DNA from 3 places in the Haloimpatiens massiliensis genome. Region 2 is predicted to be linked to each of the others. Evidence: riboswitches for the same ligand, from Rfam matches in the RefSeq annotation. Region 2 holds a riboswitch; each other region holds the start of a gene.
The links. A riboswitch is a leader RNA that binds a small molecule or an ion and turns the genes downstream of it on or off. The one in region 2 is predicted to bind cobalamin.

Region 1: another riboswitch for cobalamin. It lies ahead of C1715_RS01065 (energy-coupling factor ABC transporter permease); the one in region 2 lies ahead of C1715_RS14820 (ABC transporter substrate-binding protein).
Region 3: another riboswitch for cobalamin. It lies ahead of C1715_RS10205 (magnesium chelatase ATPase subunit I); the one in region 2 lies ahead of C1715_RS14820 (ABC transporter substrate-binding protein).

What each region holds. Positions count from the first base shown of each region.
Region 1 is NZ_LT854635.1:47,872-52,095, forward strand. It holds gene C1715_RS01060 (ketoacyl-ACP synthase III) at 1-879, shown strand, start outside; cobalamin riboswitch at 957-1,128, shown strand; gene C1715_RS01065 (energy-coupling factor ABC transporter permease) at 1,352-2,086, shown strand; gene C1715_RS01070 (energy-coupling factor ABC transporter substrate-binding protein) at 2,070-2,384, shown strand; gene cbiQ (cobalt ECF transporter T component CbiQ) at 2,368-3,048, shown strand; gene C1715_RS01080 (energy-coupling factor ABC transporter ATP-binding protein) at 3,158-3,982, shown strand; gene hemA (glutamyl-tRNA reductase) at 3,957-4,224, shown strand, end outside.
Region 2 is NZ_LT854640.1:1,397,401-1,401,624, reverse strand. It holds gene C1715_RS14830 (sodium-dependent transporter) at 1-204, opposite strand, end outside; gene C1715_RS14825 (TetR/AcrR family transcriptional regulator) at 575-1,198, opposite strand; cobalamin riboswitch at 1,563-1,739, shown strand; gene C1715_RS14820 (ABC transporter substrate-binding protein) at 1,850-2,785, shown strand; gene C1715_RS14815 (FecCD family ABC transporter permease) at 2,872-3,921, shown strand; gene C1715_RS14810 (ABC transporter ATP-binding protein) at 3,921-4,224, shown strand, end outside.
Region 3 is NZ_LT854640.1:430,497-434,720, forward strand. It holds gene C1715_RS10200 (ABC transporter ATP-binding protein) at 1-1,511, shown strand, start outside; cobalamin riboswitch at 1,568-1,741, shown strand; gene C1715_RS10205 (magnesium chelatase ATPase subunit I) at 2,020-3,060, shown strand; gene C1715_RS10210 (magnesium chelatase subunit D family protein) at 3,134-4,224, shown strand, end outside.

The DNA of each region.
Region 1 (4,224 bases), on a different contig from region 2:
AGGAAATATAGATATGTAATCGATAATAAAGAAGAAAATGCATTAACTATGGCGCTAGAAGCCTCTAGGGAGGCATTAAAAAGTGCAAATATATCACCAGAACAATTAGATATGATAGTATTTTCATCAGATACTCCAGAATATTTAACGCCATCTAATGCATTAATAATAAATAAAGAATTAAATGCCCAAAATGCACATATAGTATATGATTTAAATTCTAATTGTGTAGGAATGGTTGTTGCATTGGATCAAGCATCTAGAATGATGAAAACAAACGATGATATAAGATATTGTTTGGTGTGTGGAGGATTATACGTGTCTTCAATAGCAAGAGAAGATTGTAAGTACACTTATCCTGCTTCTGGGGATGCAGGAGCAGCCCTTATATTAGAAGCTAAAGAGGAGAAAACTCTTAGAGGAGTATTAGATTCAAAATATACCACTGTCTCTAAATATTATGATACAATAATGTCTCCAGCTTGTGGTATGACAAAAGCTAGACATAATGATGTAGGAGAATATGAAAAAAAGCAAAGGTGGAGAGGATTTCATTTGGATTTTTTTGCTCCAGAATGGGCAAAGGCAATTACATATTTTTCAAAAAAATTTCATTTTACAATTGATGATATAGAGCTTTTTTTATTATCTCAATATTCAAAGCAATTTATTACGGAAACTGCTAAATATTTAAATATAGAGGATTACCATGATAAATTCACTTATATTGGAGATAAGTATGGATACACTGGCACAACTAGCCCGATAGTAGCTTTTCATCATGCTGTTAAGGGCAAGGATATACCTAGAGGAGCTAAAGCAGTATTTTGTTCTGTAGGTGCAGGAGTAGCTATGTGCTCAGTACTTTATGAATTTTAATTTGGACAACTTATAAGAGAAATTTTTATATACTATTGAATATTTTGACTTTTTGTGGTATCGTTAGATTGTAAAATTTAAAAAAGAAAAATTTAGGTTATTAATATTAAAAGGGAAATTGGTGAAAATCCAATACAGCCCCCGCTACTGTAAGAGGGACGAAAGTTGACTATGCCACTGTATTATACGGGAAGGCCAACAAGTAGAGAGAACTTAAGTCAGGAGACCTGCCTAAGATTTTAAAGTATGCCTTCGGAGGGAAGAGACTACTTATAATTTATTGTATAATTTTAATGGATTAATTCTGTTAAATAGATGATTATAAGAAAAAATTCCCTAACCTATTGGTTAGGGTTTTTTATTTGTGTGTATCTTCTCACCTCAATTATTGAATATATTTATTAGCTCTATTTACTATTTAAATCCTGTGATTTATTTAAAATAAATATAAAAATTAAGAGGGGGATATAAAATGCGTAAAGAAAAACTTAAATTAGCTGCAGCTCTTGCATTACTAGCAGTTATTACGCCTTCCACTGTACAAGCTATGCATATAATGGAGGGATTTTTGCCAGCAAAATGGTGTATTTTCTGGGCTATAGTTACAATACCATTCTTAGTAATGGGAATTAAAAATTTAAATAAGATATTTAAGGAGCAGCCTAATAAGAAAATATTAATTGCTTTAGCTGGAGGATTTGTTTTTGTGTTATCTGCTTTAAAGATACCGTCAGTTACAGGAAGTTGTTCACATCCAACAGGAGTAGGGCTTGGAGCAATTTTATTTGGACCTACAATTATGAGTGTGCTAGGTATAATAGTTTTATTATTTCAATCATTATTACTTGCTCATGGTGGACTAACTACATTAGGTGCAAATACATTTTCTATGGCAATAGTAGGACCTTTAGTATCCTATGCAATATTTAAACTTTTAAAGAAAAACAATGTTAAGACATCAACTTGTGTATTTTTCGCAGCAGCTTTAGGAGATTTAGCTACATATGTTGTTACAGCTACTCAGTTATCTATAGCTTTTCCAGCTACATCAGGAGGTATAGGAGCTTCACTTGTAAAATTCTTAGGTATATTTGCAGTAACTCAAATACCTTTAGCTATAGCAGAGGGACTTTTAACTACTGTAGTTTACAACCTACTTTTAGATTATAAACGTGAAGGGGTGTTAAAAGATGAAAGCATCAACTAATACGGGCACTTCAACAAAAAAGAAGAATATAATTTTACTTTTAATAACATTGGCACTTATTATAACTCCTTTAGTATTTAAGAGCGGAGCTGAATTTGCAGGTGCTGATGATCAGGCAGAAGGGGCTATAACGGAAATAAACCCAGGATATAAACCATGGTTTGAAAGCATTTGGGAACCACCAAGTGGAGAAATAGAAAGTTTACTTTTCTGTGCACAAGGAGCTATAGGTGCAGGGGTTATAGGATATACATTAGGTTATTTTAAAGGAAAGAAAAAAAGTGCTTCTGATAGATAAATATGCATACACCAATAGATTAAGAAATTTTAATCCTATGGCAAAATTCTTTTTTGCCATAGGAATACTAATTTTATCCCTAAATATGAGGGATTATAGATTTAATCTATGTATTTTTCTATTTCTACTGATACTAACAGTAGGAGTTGCTGGAATTCCTTTTAAAAAGTATACTAAACTCCTTTGTATCCCTACAGCTTTTTTAATTGTGAGTCTTATAACTATTTTAATATCCTGTTCTCCTAAAAGGGAATTGTTTTTATGGGCACTACCACTGTCAAAAAATTACATAGGCATAACTAGAGATGCAATTGTTACCTGCAGACATGTATTTTTCAGAGCTATGGCTTGTGTAGCTGCCACATATTTTATGGCATTAACTATACCTATGAATCAACTTATAGTGGTTTTTAAAAAATTTAGATTGCCTAAGGTATTTATTGAACTTTTAATATTAATTTATAGATTTATATTTATATTTTTAGAAGAGTGCAAGGAAATACACACTGCTCAAGAAATGAGATTTGGGTATAATAATAGAAAAAATTCTTATAAGTCTCTTTCGCTTTTAATACGATGCTTATTTGTAAGAGTTATGCTTAAATATGAAGAATTAATTATATCATTAGAAAGTAAGCTTTATGATGGAGAGTTTAAAATGTAGAATTTAAGATGAAAAAGAAAATATAGTAGATAAATGATAATTGCATGGTGATTTAAATAAGATACTCTTAAAACATAACTTTTAATGGATAAAAGAAGGGGATGAAAATATGCTTAGGACGGAAAATTTAACCTATGTGTATGAGGATGGAACTGTAGCATTAGATAATATTAACATAGATATGAATAAGGGAGATAGAATAGGAATAATAGGGGCTAATGGTTGTGGAAAGTCAACACTTTTTTTAAATATCATAGGAATATTAAAACCTAAAAAAGGTTCGGTAATTTATGAGGGTGAGAAAATTCAATATAATAAGAAGTTTTTAAGGAAATTTAGGCAAAAGGTAAGTATAGTTTTTCAAGATCCAGATAAGCAAATATTTTATTCTAATGTGTATGATGATGTGGCTTTTGCTCTTAGAAATTTAGACTTTCCTGAGGATACAATAAAAGAGAGAGTAGAGTGTGTATTAAGAAAAACAGGAGCTTACGAATTTAAGGAAAAACCGGTACATTTTTTAAGTTATGGTCAGAAAAAAAGAGTAGCTATGGCAGGTGTTTTAGCTATGGATAGTGATATAATATTACTTGATGAACCTACTGCAGGATTGGATCCAGTGATGACTGAAAGTGTCACAGAAATAATACATAAGCTAGGAGAAGAGGGCAAGAAGATAGTTATATCTAGCCATAACATGGATTCTATATATGACATATGTGATTATGTGTATGTACTTAGTAAGGGCAAGGTAGTAGGAGAAGGAAGTGTAGAGGAAGTATTTACAAAGGAGGAGCTTCTTAAAGAAGCTGGTCTAAATCAGCCTTGGCTTGTAAAACTTCATAAAAATTTGCAGGTGCCTTTGTTTAAGAACGAGGAAGGTTTTTATAATTATTGGAGGGAACAATATGGAAATAGCAGTAGTAGGAGTTAATCATAATACTACTCCTATAGAAGTTAGAGAAAAAGTTTCTTTTACCGAAACTAAAAAGATAGAAGGAATAAATTATTTACTGGATGGACGCATTAATGAAGCGGTTATTTTATCTACTTGTAATAGAAGTGAAATATACATATGCAGTAATAAGATAAATGAGGGAATAAAAGATGTAGAAAAATTCTATAAGGAATTCTTTCATATAAATCATATACATGACTATATATTTGTGAAGAAAG
Region 2 (4,224 bases):
AATTTCAGCTATCATCAAGCTAAACCCTAACAATAAAACTATAATTACATATACAAGTACAAAAGCTCCTCCTCCGTTTGTTCCTGCCTTATAAGGAAATTTCCATAAGTTGCCAAGTCCTACTGCCGATCCTGCTGCCGCCAATATAAAGCCAAGTTTAGAGCCCCATTGCTCCCTTTCTTTAACCTGCACTTCTTTGCTCATAAACATACTCCCTTCCTTTTAAATGTTACATACTATTATATATGAATTTTTATTAATTTAAAATACCTTTTTTCAGAAAACTCTTTATTATTTTTTTAACAATTTTATATAGTAAACCCTTTATATATGGTTCATTGTATGTTTTACCTTTTAAAGGAAGTAAACTTATTCACATGTCTTTTGCAAGTTTTTTATTCATTTATTGCTTAGAATGTATGATTAGATTTATATATATAGATAAATTCATTTTGTTTTAATAATTTTTCTATAGCTTTGTACTTTTATAAATCATTTATAAAAATACTAAATAAAAAGAACAATTATAGTCACTTTAAATTAACTATAATTGTTCTTTTACTTTGTTAATATTTTATTTTTTTAATATTTTTCTTATACTTTTAAAGAGTACCGGTTTCATATTATCTATATTATCTGGCTCCTCTAATATTATACCACTGTAACATATAGAACTTGTTAACTCTAATATTATAAATAGAGTTTTTCCCGAGTCTTCTATATCATATTCACCAGAATTTATATTTTTCATAAATATATCTACTAGTCTTTTCATATCCTCATTAGTATCTATATCATACACGGCTTTTCTGTATATGCCCCAAGATAAGTTCTTATGTATTAATTTTAGAAGCATTTTATTATTCTTAAAGTATTCAATTAAATAGTTTATAAAAAATATTATAGCCTCTATGAAATCATCAAATTTTTCTTTATTTTTCTCAGTTTCTGACATAGCTTCTTTAATTACTACGGAGCTCTTTTTTAAAATTATTTTATCAAATATGTCATATTTATCCTTAAAATATAAATAAAAAGTTCCCTTTGCTACTCCAGCTTTCTTTACTATATCATCTATAGCTGTATTGTTTATCCCCTTAGTTATAAATAATTCATATGCTGCATCATACAAACTATTCCTTTTAATAGTTTTATTCTCTTTTCTTTTATTTCGCTTTAACGAAGGTTTTTCTCCCACTGATGATTTACCGTTAAAAGTTTCTTGTAAACTTTTAAAGTTTACACCTTTTAATATTTACTAAAAAGTTTAGAAACTTATAACGTTACCTCCTTTCTCAGTAATAGTATTATAATTATTAACTAATATCTAGTATAACATTAATATAAAATTATTAGTAACCAAAAACTTAAAATTTATTATTTTTATATTATGATTAAACCACAAAAATGTAAAATGTAGTGAAATTTTATAATTAACCATTTTAAATTTTACATAAAAACTCTCTACATTAAAATATTAATGGGAACTACCACTTACAGTATACTCATTAAATCATTTGATTAAAGAATACATAAGTGCTATAATCATTTTGTAAATTTATTAAATAATTAATATTATAGGTACTATGATGTTTAAAAGGGAAATGAGTGAAAATCTCATACGGTCCCGCCACTGTAACGAAGAGTCTATTGACTATATGCCACTTAATTTAATTTAGGGAAGGCGCCAATAGATGATGATTCTAAGTCAGGAGACCTGCCTATAATGGTTTAATATTAGCTTGCGCGGATAAAGCTGACATTGGTTTGTTTTTTGTAACCATTATCTTTTTTACGCAAGATAATGGTTTTTTATATTGTTAAAATTAAAAATATTAGGAGGATTCGTATGAAAAGATTTAAAAAGTTTATAGTAAGTTGTTTATTTTTAACAATGCTATTCTCCCTAGCAGCCTGTAGTAATAAAAATTCTAACTCATCTAAAACCAAAGATGATACGAAAATTTCTTATCCTTTAAACATAAAGGATTCATATAATAGAGATGTTACTATAGAAAAAGAACCTGAGAAGATAGTTTCCTTAGCTCCGAATATAACAGAAACTATTTTTGCTCTTGGAAAAGGAGATAAATTAGTTGGAAGGACGGATTATTGTGATTATCCAGAAGCTTCTAAAAAAATTCAATCTGTAGGAAGTCTTAAAAATCCTAATATAGAAAAAATAGCTGAATTAAAACCAGATTTAGTTATTGCTTCTACTCATTTTGATAAAAAAGTTTTACAAAAGCTAGAAGCATTAAATATTAAAACCGTAGTACTTTATGGTAAAGATAATCTAGATGGAGCATATAGTACCATAGAAAAATTAGGTACTATATTAAATTCAAAAGAAAAGTCAAATGAAATAGTTTCAAATATGAAAAAGAAAGTAGAATCTATAAAAGAAAAAGTTAAAGGTAAATCTACACCTTCTATATACTATGTAATATCCTATGGTAAATTTGGTGATTACACCGCTGGTGGTGATACTTTTATAAATGAACTTATAGAAATTGCTGGTGGAAAAAATATAGCTTCTGACGTTAAAGGTTGGCAATATAGTATCGAAAAAGTTATAGAAAAAAATCCTGATATGGTAATATGCTCTAAATATTTCGATTCTAAAAAAGGAATACAAAATACAAATGGATATAAGGATTTATCTGCTGTTAAAAATAACAAACTATATGAAATAGATAACAATCTTTTAGATAGACAAGGCCCTAGACTTGCAGACGGTCTTGAAGCATTAGCAAAAATTATACATCCTGAATTATTTAAATAAACAGCTATAAAGGACTATTGACACCTAATACAAATGGTTGTATTGTCAATAGTCCTTTAAAGAATAATTTGAAATGGAGAAAAATCATGCATTCTATAGAAAAAAAGAAACACTACAATATATTATTTATTACTCTCACTACTATTTTGTTTTTGATTATAATATTTTGTGCTGCATTGGGTGCTGCTGATATAAACTTCTTTAAATCTATGAAAATTTTATTTTCAAAACTTCCTTTTATTAATAATTTAATAGATACTTCTACTATTAAAGCTTCTGAAAGCTTAATAGTATTAAATATACGTTTACCTAGAATACTAATGTCCATAATAATAGGTATAGGTTTATCTGTAGTAGGTTGCTCTTTTCAAGCTATATTTAGAAATCCTATGGCAGACCCCTATATACTAGGCATTTCATCTGGTTCTGCTTTAGGTGCTACTGTAGGTATAATATTAAATTTTTCCTTTTGGAATAGCGTTATCGGGGTATCATTTTTCGCTTTTTTAGGTGGTACATTAACTACTTTATTTGTTTACAATATTGCAAGAGTTGGAAAAAAGCTTCCCACAAATACACTACTTTTATCTGGAGTAACCATGAGTTTTTTGCTTTCTTCCATAATATCAATACTTATGCTCTTTAATAGAAATCAATTAGAAGATATATATATGTGGACAATGGGTAGCGTTTCATCTGCTAGTTGGAAAGAACTAAAAATAGTAGTACCTATAATATTAATAGGTTCCTTTATAATAATATCTTTATCCAAAGACTTAAATATTATGTTAACTGGAGATACTACCGCCGAAAGTCTTGGAGTAAATGTAGAAAAAACAAAAAAAATAATACTCCTAACATCTTCATTAATAGTTGCTTCCTGCGTATCAGTTACAGGTATAATTGGATTTGTAGGACTTATAATTCCTCATATAGCTAGATTAATAGTGGGACCTGACCACAGAATTTTATTTCCCTTTTCAGCACTATTTGGAGCTATATTTTTAACTATTACAGATACTTTAGCACGAACATTAATAAATCCTTCTGAAATACCTGTTGGAGTAATTACCGCACTATTCGGTGCACCATATTTTTTATATTTACTATACCAAAATAAAAAGAAGGTGCTATAATGATGATAACTGTGAAAAATTTAAATTTTAAGTATGGAGAAAAAAGCATATTAGAAAATATAAATTTTAACATACAAAAAAATAAATTTTACAGCATACTTGGTCCAAACGGTTCTGGCAAAACTACTCTTTTAAAAAATATCAATAAATCCCTTGAACAAATAAAGAATACTATATTTATTGAAAATGAAGATTTGTATTTTATTAAGAATAAAGATTTAGCTAAAAAAATATCCTGGGTTCCACAAAACACTTCCATTGATTTCGACTTTTCAGTTATGGACATAGTACTTATGGGAAGAA
Region 3 (4,224 bases), 970 kb from region 2:
AAGAGGTTTTGCTTACGGTTTTGGGACAAAAAATTACAAAGGAAATAAGAATTAAAATGATGGAAAAGCTTGAAAAAATAAATGCAAGGTTTTTCTCCTCTAATGGTTCGGGAACAGTTGTTTCACTGTTTACTAATGATGTGGACGCAATCAACTCTCTGTTTACAAGTGGCATCATCGGAATGATAGTTGATTGTTTTAAGATTATAGGTATTTTAATTTCTATTTGGATGTTTAGTGCAAAGCTTGGAGTGTTAACTTTAATATTGCTACCTATTATTTACGGTATTACACGAATTTTTCAAAAAAGAATGCTTAAGGCACACATTGAAAATCGAATATTGGTAGGCAAGGTAAACAATCATATTTCCGAAAGCTTAAAAAATATACAGATGATTAAATCCTATAGCAAAGAAAATTACATGGAAAAGAACTATACTAAACATTTACTTGATAATTACAAAACAGTTGAGAAGGTAAATTTTTATGATTCTGTATTCTCTCCAATTATTCAGATTATTCGTGCTACAGTTATTGGACTTATTGTAATATTGTCATCGAAACAATTAAATTATCTAGGTATATCTTTAGGTATGGTTGCAGCATCCATTGAATTAATATCTAACTTATTTACACCTATTGAGAACTTGGGTGTGGAACTACAAAGTATTCAAAAGGCTTTATCTGGCATCCACAGAGTGGATAATTTTTACGATGAAAACGAGGATGACTCTAAGAAAAATGAATTAAAGATAGAGGATATCATTAATATAGGTGGAGACGATAGATTATCATTTAATGATGTCACTTTTCAATATGAAGGGGGCAATGATGTTCTTAAGAATATTAATCTTAATTTAAAATCAAATGAGAAGGTTACTTTTGTAGGCAGAACAGGGGTTGGAAAATCTACATTATTCAAGTTGATTATGGGGATTCTTAAACCATCAAAGGGGAGCATCACAATAAACGGCATTGATGTTTACCAAATCCCCAATTCGCAAAAACGTAAAATATTTGGATATGTGGATCAAGACTTTCATATTATAAAGGGAACAGTAGCAGATCAAATTAGTCTTAAGGACGAGAATATTACAAGGAGACAAATTGAAGATGCCTTGTATTTTGTAGGTATGACAGATTATATAGTAACTTTGGAAAATGGTATAGACACTCAAATAACGAGTCATACACTTTTTTCACAGGGACAAAAGCAGCTTTTGGCAATAGCAAGAGCCATTGTGACAGAACCTCCTATACTTCTTTTGGACGAGATTACAGCTAATCTTGATTCTATTACAGAAGAGAAAATAGTATCTGTACTGCAAAAGGCAAGTGAAGCCCATACAATATTGTCCATATCGCACCGTTTATCATCTATAATTGCCAGTGATATAGTGGTAATTTTAGAGGATGGGAGAGTTAAAAGTTCAGGTTCTCCTGAAGAACTTTTACAAAATGATGATTGGTATCGCAGCCATATTGAACTAGAGAAAATGACTTGGAGCTAAAATTATAAATCTTGCATTTTATAGAACCAATTGCTATAATTACAATTGCGTTAAAAATTTAATATGTTGTTTTAGGTATCAGATGATGATTTAATAGGGAAAGTGGTTAAAATCCACTGCAGCCCCCGCTACTGTATACGGAGACGAAACCAAATCCACTGGAGTAATCTGGGAAGGATGGTAGAGAGTGACCCGTAAGCCAGGAGACCTGCCTAAATCAGTATATGAAGCTTCGGAGGGAAGTAAAACATATTTAACAACGACTTTAAGTATTTTTGTAAAATATTTAAGGTACTATTCATTATAGATATATAAACCTTCGCTTTGCGGAGGTTTTGTTTTTTACATAATAAAAATACTTTATTCACAAAAAACATTATGAAATTTTTAAAATCAACAAGCTTTAGATGTTCCTATTATGATAGTATTTTCGAACTTTGATATTTGCGGTTTGAATATAGGGACAAGTTATAACTTATAAGTTAGAAGAATGAGAGGAGTTTTTCAAATGAAAAATATAATGAGTGTTTATCCATTTACAGCAATTGTTGGACAGGAAAATATGAAGAAGGCGTTGATACTTAATGTTATAAATCCATCTCTTGGAGGAGTTTTAATTAGAGGAGAGAAGGGAACGGCTAAATCTACAGCAGTTCGCGCTTTAGCAGAGCTTTTACCAGAAAAAACACAGGTTGAAGGATGTATTTTTGGATGTAATCCTCAGGATAAAAGTACTATGTGTGCGAAATGTTGTGAAAAAGCATCGGCAGGTAAAAAATTAAGTGAAGTTAAGGAAAAAATGAAAGTGGTAGATTTACCTGTTAGTGCTACAGAGGATAGGGTAGTAGGTACTTTAGATATTGAATATGCAATTAAAAAGGGGGAAAAGAAATTTGAGCCAGGAATTTTAGCTGAGGCAAACAGAAATATTCTTTATGTTGACGAAGTAAATCTTCTGGATGATCATGTAGTGGATGTTTTATTAGATTCTGCAGCTATGGGTGTAAATACCATAGAAAGAGAAGGGGTATCTTTTTCTCATCCAGCAAAATTTATTCTTGTAGGTACTATGAATCCAGAGGAAGGAGATTTAAGACCTCAACTTTTAGATAGATTTGGCATGGTGGTTGATGTAATAGGAGAAAGGGATAATGACAAAAGAGTTCAAGTAATAAAAAGAAGACTTGAATATGAAAAGGATAAAGAAGCTTTTATATCAAGCTATAATGAAGAACAGCAGAAGTTAAGAGATAAAATTTTAAAAGCGAAAGAAGTTCTTAAAGAAGTAATTTTTGATGATAAAATACTGGAAATGGCTGCATCCATAAGTATAGAAATGGATGTAGATGGTCACAGAGCAGATATAAGTATGATTAAAACTGCAATAACAATAGCTGCCTTTAATGGTAGATATAAAGTTAATAGCAAAGATATGATAGAAGCAGCAGAACTTACACTTCCACATAGAATGAGAAGAAAACCATTTGAAGAAGGTGTTATAAACTTTTCCAGAGTGGAAGAAATAATAAATGAAATAGCAATGGCTTAATAGAAACATACAATTGATAGAATACAGATTATAATTGAAGGATTATGAAGGAGAAAGGAGTGGTTTTAGGGTGATGAAAAGAAATTGTGTATATCCTTTTTCGGCAATTATAGGACAGGAAAAAGTTAAAAAAGCTCTTATGCTCAATGTAATTAATCCATCTATAGGAGGGGTTTTAATAAGTGGAGAAAAAGGCACAGCAAAATCTACACTAGTAAGAGGGCTGGCTCAGTTGATGAAAGATATGCAAGTTATTGAATTACCTTTAAATGTAACAGAGGATAGACTACTTGGAACAATTGATATTGAAAAGGCAATTGCTAAAGGAGAAAAAAGTTTTGAATCAGGAATACTAAAAAAAGCTCATGGAAATATGTTGTATGTAGATGAAGTTAATCTTTTAAGTGAACATATTGTAAATTGTCTCCTTGAAGTATCTGCCTCAGGAATAAATCACGTGGAGAGGGAAGGTATATCCTTTCAGCATCATTCACGTTTTGTTTTAGTTGGAACTATGAATCCGGAAGAAGGAAATTTAAGATCTCAGTTTTTAGATAGATTTGGATTATATGTAGATGTTAAAGGAAGTAAAGATATAGTAGAAAGAAAAGAGATAATAAAGAGAAGGCTAAAATACGAAGAAAATCCATTGGATTACATAAATATATGGAAAGTTCAGTCAGAGCCTCTTTTAAATAAAATTTTAGAAGCAAAAGATTATCTTATAAAAGTTGAAGTTTCAGATAGCATAATGAATCTTGCAGCAGGAATTTCTAAAGAAGCAAATTGCTGTGGACATAGGGCAGAACTTGTAATAATTGAAACTGCAAAAGCCATAGCAGCTTTTGAAAATAGAAAGAATATAACTGTTAATGATATTAAGGAGGCAGCGGAGTTAGCACTTCCTCATAGAATGAGAGAAATTCCTTCCAAAATCAATGAAACACAGGAAAATCAAGATAAGAATGAAGAAAAAGATGAAAATAAAAATAATCTAGAAGATAGTATGGAGCATAATTCTAAGCAAAATAACAATGCAATGGAAAGTAATTATGAGACTAATGAAAAAGCTAATGAAAAATCTCAAGAGCAATATGATAAAAAGGAAGGAAACGAAAAAAAAGAAGAAAATATAAATAGTAATTTACATGACAAAGAAGAGCA